Regions from separate parts of the Kocuria turfanensis genome, predicted to be linked through region 1. Evidence: riboswitches for the same ligand, from Rfam matches in the RefSeq annotation. Region 1 holds a riboswitch; each other region holds the start of a gene.
The links. A riboswitch is a leader RNA that binds a small molecule or an ion and turns the genes downstream of it on or off. The one in region 1 is predicted to bind S-adenosylmethionine.

Region 1 (3,264 bases):
TCGTGCTCCCGGTGCGCGGCAGGATCGTGGGAGGAGCTCAGGCCCGCGGCGCGAGCGGCGGGGTGCGCCGCGGGTCCAGCGTCCAGCCCTGCCGCAGCCGCGCCCCGAGCTCGATCAGCGGGCACGTGTCCATCACCACGTCGAGCCCGGCAGCGGCGGCGCGGGCCGCGGCCTCGTGGTCCACGACGCCCAGCTGCAGCCACACGGCGCCCGCGCCGGCGGCGATGGCCTGGTCCACGACCGCTCCGACGCGGCGGGAGTTGACGAAGCAGTCCACCACGTCGATCCGCCCCGGGACCTCGGCGAGCGTGCGGTAGCCAGGCTCCCCGTGCACCACCTCGCCCTTCGGGCTGACCGGCACGATCGTCATGCCGAGGTCGTCCCGGATGCGCTTCGCGACCGAGTGCGCGGGCCGGGCCGTGTTCCCGGTCAGCCCCACCACGGCCCACCGTCCGGGCTGTGTCATCAGGCGGTCGATCGCGGCGGGATCGTTGCGGCTCATGTGCCCACCCTGGCACGAACCCGCCGCTCACGTCCCGAGCGCGCCCCACCGTGTCCCGAGGTTGCACGTCCCGGCCACCGATCGCGGGTCGCCGGAACGTGCGACCTCGGCGGAGGACGGGCGGAGGGGTCAGGAGAAGAGGGGGAGGAGGTCGGCTTCCGGGCCCAGTTGCACCCGGTCCTGGGCGGGCAGGGCCGCGCGGCCGGTGCCCACCCGGGCGAAGTGCTCGTCGCTCCAGTGCTCGGGCGGCTCCCGCTCCCACAGGTCGGTGAGGACCCGGCGGACCTCGGCGAGCCCGTCCACCGCCGGCCCCGGGCAGCCCTCCAGGTGCTCGATGAGGTCCAGGTGGTGCACCGTGGCCTCCACCGCCAGGGTGCTCAGGAGATCGTCCACCCGGAGCACGTGGCCCTGGGTGCGGACCGTCCCGCCGGGCCGGCAGCGCTCCGCCGCGTGCACGAGCGCCCGCGCGGACTCCCGGTAGTGCCCCCGCAGCTCCTCCCAGTCCGGGTACAGGCTGGCCGCCGCCCGGGTGCGGCGCCGGTCCTCGGCGGCGGCCGCGGGATCCGCGCCCCGGTCCGCCCAGTAGGTGGCGGCGTCCCGGTCCGGGCGGGCCGTGGTGGGCGTGTGCAGGGCGACCAGCCCGCGCACCGCGTCCGCGGCGCAGTGGTGGGCGAGGTCCCGCACCGACCAGCCGCGACAGCCGGTGGGTGCCCAGGAGTCGTCGTCACCGAGCCCGTCGAGGACCGCCGCGAACGCCGTGCAGGCGTCCCGGACCAGGTCCGCCCGGGTGGAGGTGTTCCGGCTCGTCATGGGTCCATGGTGCGGCACGAGGGCGCGGCGTGCCACCGTTTTCGACCATGACGGCCCGCGGAGCGATTTGCCAGGCGGCCCGCGGAGCACGTTCAATGGGGCGGTAACCATCCGGAGCGGCTGAGAGACCTGGCTCGTCGACGTCGCAGCAACCGGCACGGATCCGTCCGATCCCCGTGCGAGGTGCTAATGCCAGGACCGATGGAGTTGATCATGGGCACGTCTCTGCTGGGCTCTGCACCGTCCACCGCCACCGCACCGGCCACCACGAAGCGCGCCTACTCGGTGGCGTTCGAGCACGTCGGCAAGGCCTTCCCGTCCGGCGGGCACAGCCACCACGTCCTGCACGACGTCGACATCACCGCCCGGCCGGGCGAGGTCCTGGCCATCCTGGGGCCCTCGGGCTGCGGCAAGTCCACGCTGCTGCGGGCCGCCGCCGGCCTGGACACCGCCTCGGCGGGCCGGGTGCTCATCGACGGCACCCCGGTCTCCGGCATCGACCCGCGCTGCGCCGTGGCCTTCCAGGAGCCGCGGCTGCTGCCGTGGCGCTCCGTGCGCGAGAACGTCCGCCTGGGGCTGCCTTCCGGGGTGGGCCGGGCCGAGGCCGACGCCGTGATCGACGACCTGCTGCGCCTGGTCGGGCTGACCGCCCACGCCCACCACCGCCCCCGGGCGATCTCGGGCGGCATGGCCCAGCGCGCGGCGCTGGCCCGGGCGCTGGCCCGCAACCCCGGCGTGCTGCTGCTCGACGAGCCCTTCGGCGCGCTCGACGCCCTGACCCGGCTGCGGATGCAGGACCTCCTGCTCACCGTCCACGCCGCGCAGCCGACCACCGTCCTGCTGGTGACCCACGACGTCGACGAGGCGCTGCAGCTGGCCGACCGGATCGTGGTCCTGGGCCGCACCGGCCCCACCGCCCCCGCGTCGATCAGCACAGTGCTCCTCGTGCCCGGCGACCGCCCCCGGGACCGGGCCTCCGAGGTCCTCGCCGAGCTGCGGGTCCAGCTGCTCGGCCACCTGGGCGTCGACGCCCACCACCCCGCGACCCGCTGATCCCGCCCCGCTCCCCGGAGCGCGGCGCGGCCCTGCGCCGCGCCGGCTCCGCCCGGCACGCCCACCCCACCACGAAAGGCCCCACCATGCCGCTGTCCCCGCGCCCCGCCCGCACGGTCCCCGCCCTCGCCGCCGTCCTGGCCCTGTCCCTGACCGGCTGCATGGCCGGGGAAGGCTCCGGCGAGGCCCAGGCCGCCGAGAAGGTCACGGTCGACTGGGCGACCTACAACCCGCTCTCCGTGGTGATCAAGGAGAAGGGCTGGCTCGAGGCCGCCTTCGCCGAGGAGGGCACCGAGGTCGAGTGGGTGCAGTCCGCGGGCTCGAACAAGGCCAACGAGGCGCTGCGCGCCGAGGCCGTCGACGTCGGCTCCACCGCCGGCTCCGCGGCGCTGCTGGCCCGCAGCAACGGCACCCCGATCAAGGTGATCGACCTGTACTCGCAGCCGGAGTGGTCCGCGCTCGTCACCACCCCGGGCACCGGGGTGGCGTCGGTGGCCGACCTCGAGGGCCGCACCGTGGCCGCCACCAGGGGCACCGACCCCTACTTCTTCCTGCTCCAGGCCCTCGAGGAGGGCGGGGTGGACCCGGCCGACGTCACGATCCAGAACCTGCAGCACGCCGACGGCCGCTCGGCGCTGGAGAACGGCCAGGTGGACGCCTGGTCCGGGCTGGACCCGATCATGGCCGCGGCGGAGCAGAACGGCGCCGAGCTGTTCTACCGCAACGTGGACTTCAACACCTACGGCTTCCTCAACGCGCACGAGAACTTCCTCGAGGAGCAGCCCGAGGCGGCGCAGACCGTGGTGGACGTCTACGCCTACGCCCGGGACTGGGCACTGGCCCACCCGGAGGAGACTGCGCAGCTGCTCGCCGACGCGGCCGGGATCGAGCTGTCCGTG
Region 2 (3,264 bases), 380 kb from region 1:
GCCCGCTGCCCCCGCTCGTGGAGCCCGGCCCCGAGCTGACCCGGGCGGAGCTCGAGCGCTACGCCCGGCACCTGACCCTGCCCGGGATCGGCCCGCTCGGCCAGCGCCGGCTCGGCAACGCCCGGGTGCTCGTGGTCGGCGCCGGCGGACTGGGCGCCCCGGCCCTGCAGTACCTCGCCGCGGCGGGCGTGGGAACGCTGGGGATCGTCGACGACGACGTCGTGGCGGTCTCCAACCTGCAGCGCCAGGTGGTGCACCGCACCGCCGACGTCGGCCGGCCCAAGGCGGACTCCGCCGCGGAGGCCGTGGCCGCCCTCAACCCGCTCGTGCGGGTGCGCACCCACCCCTGCCGGCTCACCGCGGACAACGCCGTGCAGATCCTCGGCGAGTACGACCTCGTCCTCGACGGCGCGGACAACTTCGCGACCCGCTACGTGGTCGGCGACGCCGCCGCTCTCACCGGGATCCCCTGCGTGTGGGGCTCCATCCTGCGCTTCGAGGGGCAGGTCAGCGTCTTCTGGGCCGGCCACGGGCCCACCTACCGGGACCTCTATCCCGAGGCGCCGCCGGACGGGGAGGTCCCCAGCTGCGCCGAGGGCGGGGTCTTCGGCATGCTCCCCGCCACCGTGGGCGCGGTGATGGTCACCGAGGCCGTCAAGCTGATCACCGGCACCGGGGAGCCCCTGCTCGGGCGGGTGCTGCTGCACGACGCCCTGGCGATGACCTGGCGCGAGATGCGCCTGGACCCGGACCCGGACGCCGCCCCGGTCACCGCCGTCGCCGAGCCCGAGGCCGTCCGCCCGCTGCCCGGCGGCGGGGCCGAGCCCGCCGAGACGGTCGGGGCGGCCGAGCTGGCCCGGCTGCTGGAGCGGCGAGCGCGCGGGGAGGCGGCCTTCGTGCTGGTCGACGTGCGGGAGGACTGGGAGCGGCAGCTCCTGGCGATCCCCGGCGCCGTGCCGGTGCCGCTGCAGGAGCTGCTGGACCGGGGACCGGACGCCCTGCCGCCGGAGGCGCGCGGCGCGGACCTCGTGCTGCACTGCAAGGCCGGCGCCCGCTCGGCGACCGCCCTGGCCGCTCTGCGCCCGTTCTACGCCGGGCGGGAGGAACGGGTCCGCCACCTCGAGGGCGGGGTGCTGGCCTGGGCGGAGCAGGTGGAGCCGGACCGGCCGCGATACTGAGCCGATCCGCGGCTCCCCCCTGTGTTGTGGTGGGATCCTTACACCACCCGGGAGGACATGACCGTCTGTGACGTCCTCGTGACAGCCGATGACATGTGACGGTCATCAGGTGGCTCCGCACCCCGGCTCTCTGGTGCGATGTCATGCGTCCCATTCAGAGCGGCCGAGAGATCTGGCTCGACGACGCCGCAGCAACCCGTCCTTCACAGGGGTCAGGGTGCTAAGGCCAGAACCGATGGAGATCCCGGATCTGCAGCTGCTCCGTGACGTCGGCCCCGCGCTGTCGTCGTCGGGCCCGCCCCTGGCGCGACTGGACGGCCGGCACTCCTCGGTGCGACCGAGAGGACCACCGCATGAGCCGCACCACGGCCGAGAGGACTCCCACCCGTCCCGGCGCCGGCACGCACCCCGCCGCCGGTCTGCCGGGGGACTACGCCGGGCTGAAGGAGCACTTCGGGCCGCTGTTCGCGGGAATCGCCGCCGGCGCCCTGGACCGGGACCTGCGGCGCGCGCTGCCCCACGAGGAGGTCGCCCTGCTGGACCGGGCCGGCTTCGGCGCCCTGCGCGTCCCGGCGGCCCACGGCGGTCCCGAGGTCAGCGTCGAGGACTTCACCCGGCTGCTGGTCGACCTGGCCGAGGCCGACTCCAACATCGCCCACCTCTACCGCTCCCACGCCGGCTTCGTGGAGTCCCTGCGCTTCCTGCCCCGGGAGCTCCAGGACGTCTGGTACCCGCGGGTGCTGGCCGGGGCCACCGTCGGCAACGCCTCCACGGAGAAGGGCGGCAACGCGCTGGGCACCCTGAACACCGTGCTGCGCCGCACCGCCGAGGGGTGGGAGATCACCGGCCGGAAGTTCTACGCCACCGGCTCCATCTTCTGCGACTACACCCGCGTCTCGGCCGCCCTCGACGGCCGGGACGGGCGCCGCTTCGCCGTCGTCGCCACGGACGCCCAGGGGGTCACGCTCGAGGACGACTGGGACGGCTTCGGCCAGAAGCTCACCGGCACCGGCACCGCGGTCTTCGACCGCGTGCGCGTCCCGGACGACGCCGTGCTGGACCGCACCGCCGGCAGCGCGGAGGCCGTCCACGAGGCCGCCTTCTTCCAGCTCGTGCTGCTGGCCGTGCTGGCCGGCATCGCCCGCGCCGCCCGGCGGGACGCCGTGGAGACCATCGCCGCCCGCCGGCGGACCTTCAACACCGGGCTCGGCCTGCCGTTCCGGGAGGACCCGCTGATCCAGGAGGCCACTGGCCGGATCTCCGCCAAGGCCTTCACCGCCGAGGCCGCCGTGCTGCACGCCGCCCGCGCCCTGGACGCCGGGATCGCCGCCGCCGTCGCCACCGGCGCCGACCGCCCGGAGTTCACCGGCACCCTCCCGGCGGCGCTGCCCGAGTCCGAGATCGCCGTGGAGCACGCCCAGGTCACCGTGCCGGAGCTGGCCCTCGGCGCCGCCCAGGACCTGTTCCTCACCGTGGGCGCCTCCGCCACGTCCACCGCCAAGGGCCTGGACCGGCACTGGCGCAACGCCCAGACCGTGGCCACCCACAACCCGATCGCCTTCCGCGCCCGCGCCCTCGGCGACTACCTCATCAACGGCACCCTCCCGGAGGGCCTGAACGCCATCGGCGACGCCCGGGCCGACGCCCGGGCCGACGCCACGACCACCCCCGTCCGAGCCCCAGGAGCCTGACGCATGACCACCCCGACCCCGACCACGGCCGCGGCCGCCGCGGGACGCACCAGCGTCGTCCACGGCAAGAAGCGCGTCCTGGCCTCGGCCTTCGCCGGCACCACCATCGAGTGGTACGACTTCTACCTCTACGGCACCGCCGCCGCACTGGTCTTCAACGTCCAGTTCTTCCCCATGGCCACCGAGCTCGGCGGCATCGTCGCCTCCTTCGCCACCCTCGCGGTCGGGGTGATCGCCCGGCCCCTGGGCGGGATCGTCGCCGGGCACCTGGGCGACCGGATCGGCCGCAAGGCCCTGCTGGTGGCCTCCCTGCTGCTCATGGGCGTGGCCTCCACCCTGATCGGCCTGCTGCCGACCTACGAGGTGATCGGCTGGTGGGCCGTCGTCGGGCTCGT
Region 3 (3,264 bases), 1.2 Mb from region 1:
GCTGCTGGCCGGCGTGGACGGCGGTGGTGGTGAACCCGCGCCGGCGGGTGGTGACGGTCTGGCTCATGGTGGGGCTCACTTCCGGAGGGTCGAAACGGTCTCGAGCACGGTGTCGAGGGCCTGGCCGAGGTCGGCCACGAGGTCCTGGGGGGCCTCGAGGCCGATCGAGAGCCGGACGGTGGTCTCGGCGATCCCGCCGGCCCGGCGCTGCTCGGGCGTGAGCCGGCAGTGGGTCATCGCGGCCGGGTGGGCCACGAGGCTGCGGGTGTCGCCGATGTTGGCGACCAGCTTGAACAGCCGCAGCCCGTCGATGAAGGGCCCCACGGCGGCGTCCGGGGCGGCGAGGTCGAAGGAGAACACGGAGCCGGTGCCGCGGGGGAAGTCCCGGGCCGCGATCCCGGCCCCGGGGTCCCCCGGCAGCCCGGGGTGGTGCACGCGCGCGACGGCGGGGTGGCCGGCGAGGAACTCGGCCACGGTCAGCGCCGAGGCCGTGTGCCGGGCCACCCGCAGGTCCAGGGTCTCGGTGCCCTGCAGGATCTGGCTGGCGTTGAACGGGGACAGCGTGGTGCCGAGGTCGTGCACGTACTTGGCCCGGACCAGGTGCAGGTAGGGGCTGGCGCCGGCGCACTTGTCGAGCAGGCTCTGCCCGCCCCAGCGGGCGCGGGCGCGGGTGAACTGCGGCCACCTCGCGGGCTGGGCGGACCAGTCGAAGGTCCCGCCGTCCACGACCGCCCCGGCCAGGGCGTTGCCGTGGCCGCCGAGGAACTTGGTGGCCGAGTGCACCACGATGTCCGCGCCCTTCTCCAGCGGCCGGTACAGCGCCGGGGAGGCGAGGGTGTTGTCGACGACGACGGGCACCCGGGCCGCCCGGGCGACGTCGGCGATCCCGGGCAGGTCCGGCAGCGTGGCCAGCGGGTTGCCGATGGACTCGAGCAGGAAGGCGCGGGTGTCGGGGCGCACGGCCGCGGCCCAGGCGCCGGGGACGGTGGGGTCCACGAAGTCGACCTCGACGCCGTGGTCGGCCAGCGAGTCGGTGAGCAGGTCCACGGTCCCGCCGTAGAGCTTCTCGGAGGCAACCAGGTGCTTGTCCTCCCCCTGGCCGAGCAGGGCCAGCAGCGCCACGGCCACCGCGGACTGCCCGGAGCCGGTGGCCACGGCGCCCACCCCGCCCTCGAGGTCGCTGATCCGCTGCTCCAGCACGGCCACCGTGGGGTTGCCGGTGCGGGTGTAGGTGAAGCCCGCGCGGGTCTGGGCGAACATCTGCCGGGCGGCCTCGTAGTCCGGGAACTCGAAGGCGGCGCTCTGGTAGATCGGCACCGTGAGGGTGCGCTGCCCGGGGTCGTGGTCGGCGCCGGCGTGGATCTGCCGGGTCGAGAGGTCGTGATCGGTCACGGGGAGGGACATGGCGCGGCTCCTGTGCACTTGCTCTTACCCGCACCGGTCACCCGCTGCGCGGCAACGGGGATGCAGGCCGCTTCCTCATCCGAACCACCCGGTGAGCATGGGGTTGGTGCGCGACCCAGTCGGAGCTTGACAGTCGCGTCTCGTGAAGCTGGGACCACACTATGCGCGGGGCGGGCCGGCGCCGTTCCGCGACCGAACATGACGTCCGTGACGGATCGTGACGCCGCTCGTGACGCCGTTCGTGACGCCGCTCGTGACGCCGTTCGTGACGCCCCTGCGACATCCCTCCCCGGGACGTCCGGGGCACCCGGCGCCCGGGCCGGTCACGCCCGGGTGTCGATGTCCTCGAAGATCAGGAACGTCTGGGTGTCCACCACGCCGGGCAGCTGCTGGATGTGCTCGAAGATCACCTGCCGCAGGTGCACCGTGTCCACGGCGCGCACCAGCAGCATGACGTCGAAGTTCCCGCCGACCAGGGCGATGTGGTGCACGGCCGGGATCGCCTGCAGCTGCCCGCACAGCTCCCGCCAGGTGTTCTGCTGGAGCTTCAGCGTCACGTAGGCCGAGGCCTGCAGCCCGGCGCGCACCGGGTCGATCACGGTGCTGAAGCGCAGGATCACCCCCTCGTCGCGCAGCCGGTTGATGCGGGCGTAGGCGTGGGCGCGGGAGACGTGCACGGCCGCGGCGATCGCGGTCACCGACTGCCGGGCGTCCCGGGAGAGCTCGGCGAGGATCTTCCGGTCGGTCTCGTCCAGCGGGACGGGGGTCGAGGGCACGGCGGGACTCCTTCGGGGCGGGACGGAAGGGCGGGAAACGGTGTCGGACGAATGCGTGTGTCCCACGCCACAGTAAAACATTTCGTCCACGGAGACGGCACCGATGCCCGCAGGATTCTGGACTTTCCCGCGGACCTGGATACGAACCATCCGTTCTTCTCATACTGGGCGGACAGAACTTCAGCGGCCTTCCTGCCTCCCCGCGTCCGCGCCCGGACCGGGGACCGACCGAGGGGACACCATGAGCCAGACCGTCGAGACCCCCGAGGACCCGATCCTCCGGGCCTCCCAGACCTTCGGCATCACACCGGAGCAGTACATGCTCCCGGCCCGCGGCGAGATCCGGATGGTGGACCCCACCGGCCGCCTGCTGCCGGCCGAGGAGCAGGGCACCGAGCCCGGCCACGAGTACCCGCTGCCCGCGGGGGACGTGCTGCTGGGCGCCTACGAGAAGCTGGTGGTCGGCCGCCGGGTCAACGACCAGAACTCCGCGCTGGTGCGCCAGGGCCGGATGGCCGTCTACCCCTCCAGCCACGGGCAGGAGGCCTGCCAGGTGGCCGCGGCCCTGTGCCTGAAGGAGGGCGACTGGCTGTTCCCCACCTACCGGGACACCGTGGCCGTGATGACCAAGGGCGTGCGGCCCCTGGACGTGATGTCGATCTTCCGCGGCGAGTGGCACGGCGGCTACGACCCCCACGAGCACCACGTCGGCATCCAGTCGACCCCGCTGACCACCCAGCTGCTGCACGCGGTGGGCGTGGCCCACGCCGCGAAGCTGCGCGGTGAGGACACCGTGGTCCTGGCCATGTGCGGCGACGGCGCCACGAGCGAGGGCGACTTCCACGAGGCCCTGAACTTCGCCGCCGTGTTCAAGCTGCCGGTCGTGTTCTTCGTGCAGAACAACGGCTACGCGATCTCCGTGCCCCTGTCCCAGCAGTCGGCCGCCCCCAGCCTCGCCCACAAGGCGGTCGGCTACGGCATGGCCGGGGAGCGGGTGGACGGCAACGACCTGGTTGCCCTGCTCGCCACGCTGGGCCGCGCCGTGGACCTGGCGCGCTCGGAGTCCGAGCCCCTGCTCGTGGAG

Region 2: it holds a riboswitch for S-adenosylmethionine, as region 1 does, so the genes downstream of both, AYX06_RS09720 (acyl-CoA dehydrogenase family protein) here and AYX06_RS07935 (ABC transporter ATP-binding protein) in region 1, are expected to answer to the same signal.
Region 3: it holds a riboswitch for S-adenosylmethionine, as region 1 does, so the genes downstream of both, AYX06_RS13380 (O-acetylhomoserine aminocarboxypropyltransferase/cysteine synthase family protein) here and AYX06_RS07935 (ABC transporter ATP-binding protein) in region 1, are expected to answer to the same signal.

What each region holds. Positions count from the first base shown of each region.
Region 1 covers NZ_CP014480.1:1,718,103-1,721,366, forward strand. Annotated here, with positions in the region: gene AYX06_RS07925 (CoA-binding protein) at 38-502, opposite strand; gene AYX06_RS20730 (maleylpyruvate isomerase N-terminal domain-containing protein) at 632-1,312, opposite strand; SAM riboswitch class I at 1,417-1,520, shown strand; gene AYX06_RS07935 (ABC transporter ATP-binding protein) at 1,526-2,365, shown strand; gene AYX06_RS07940 (aliphatic sulfonate ABC transporter substrate-binding protein) at 2,452-3,264, shown strand, end outside.
Region 2 covers NZ_CP014480.1:2,097,735-2,100,998, reverse strand. Annotated here, with positions in the region: gene moeB (molybdopterin-synthase adenylyltransferase MoeB) at 1-1,178, shown strand, start outside; SAM riboswitch class I at 1,326-1,420, shown strand; gene AYX06_RS09720 (acyl-CoA dehydrogenase family protein) at 1,532-2,869, shown strand; gene AYX06_RS09715 (MFS transporter) at 2,873-3,264, shown strand, end outside.
Region 3 covers NZ_CP014480.1:2,906,359-2,909,622, reverse strand. Annotated here, with positions in the region: gene AYX06_RS13385 (cystathionine gamma-synthase) at 1-67, opposite strand, end outside; gene AYX06_RS13380 (O-acetylhomoserine aminocarboxypropyltransferase/cysteine synthase family protein) at 76-1,404, opposite strand; SAM riboswitch class IV at 1,420-1,552, opposite strand; gene AYX06_RS13375 (Lrp/AsnC family transcriptional regulator) at 1,728-2,180, opposite strand; gene AYX06_RS13370 (thiamine pyrophosphate-dependent enzyme) at 2,422-3,264, shown strand, end outside.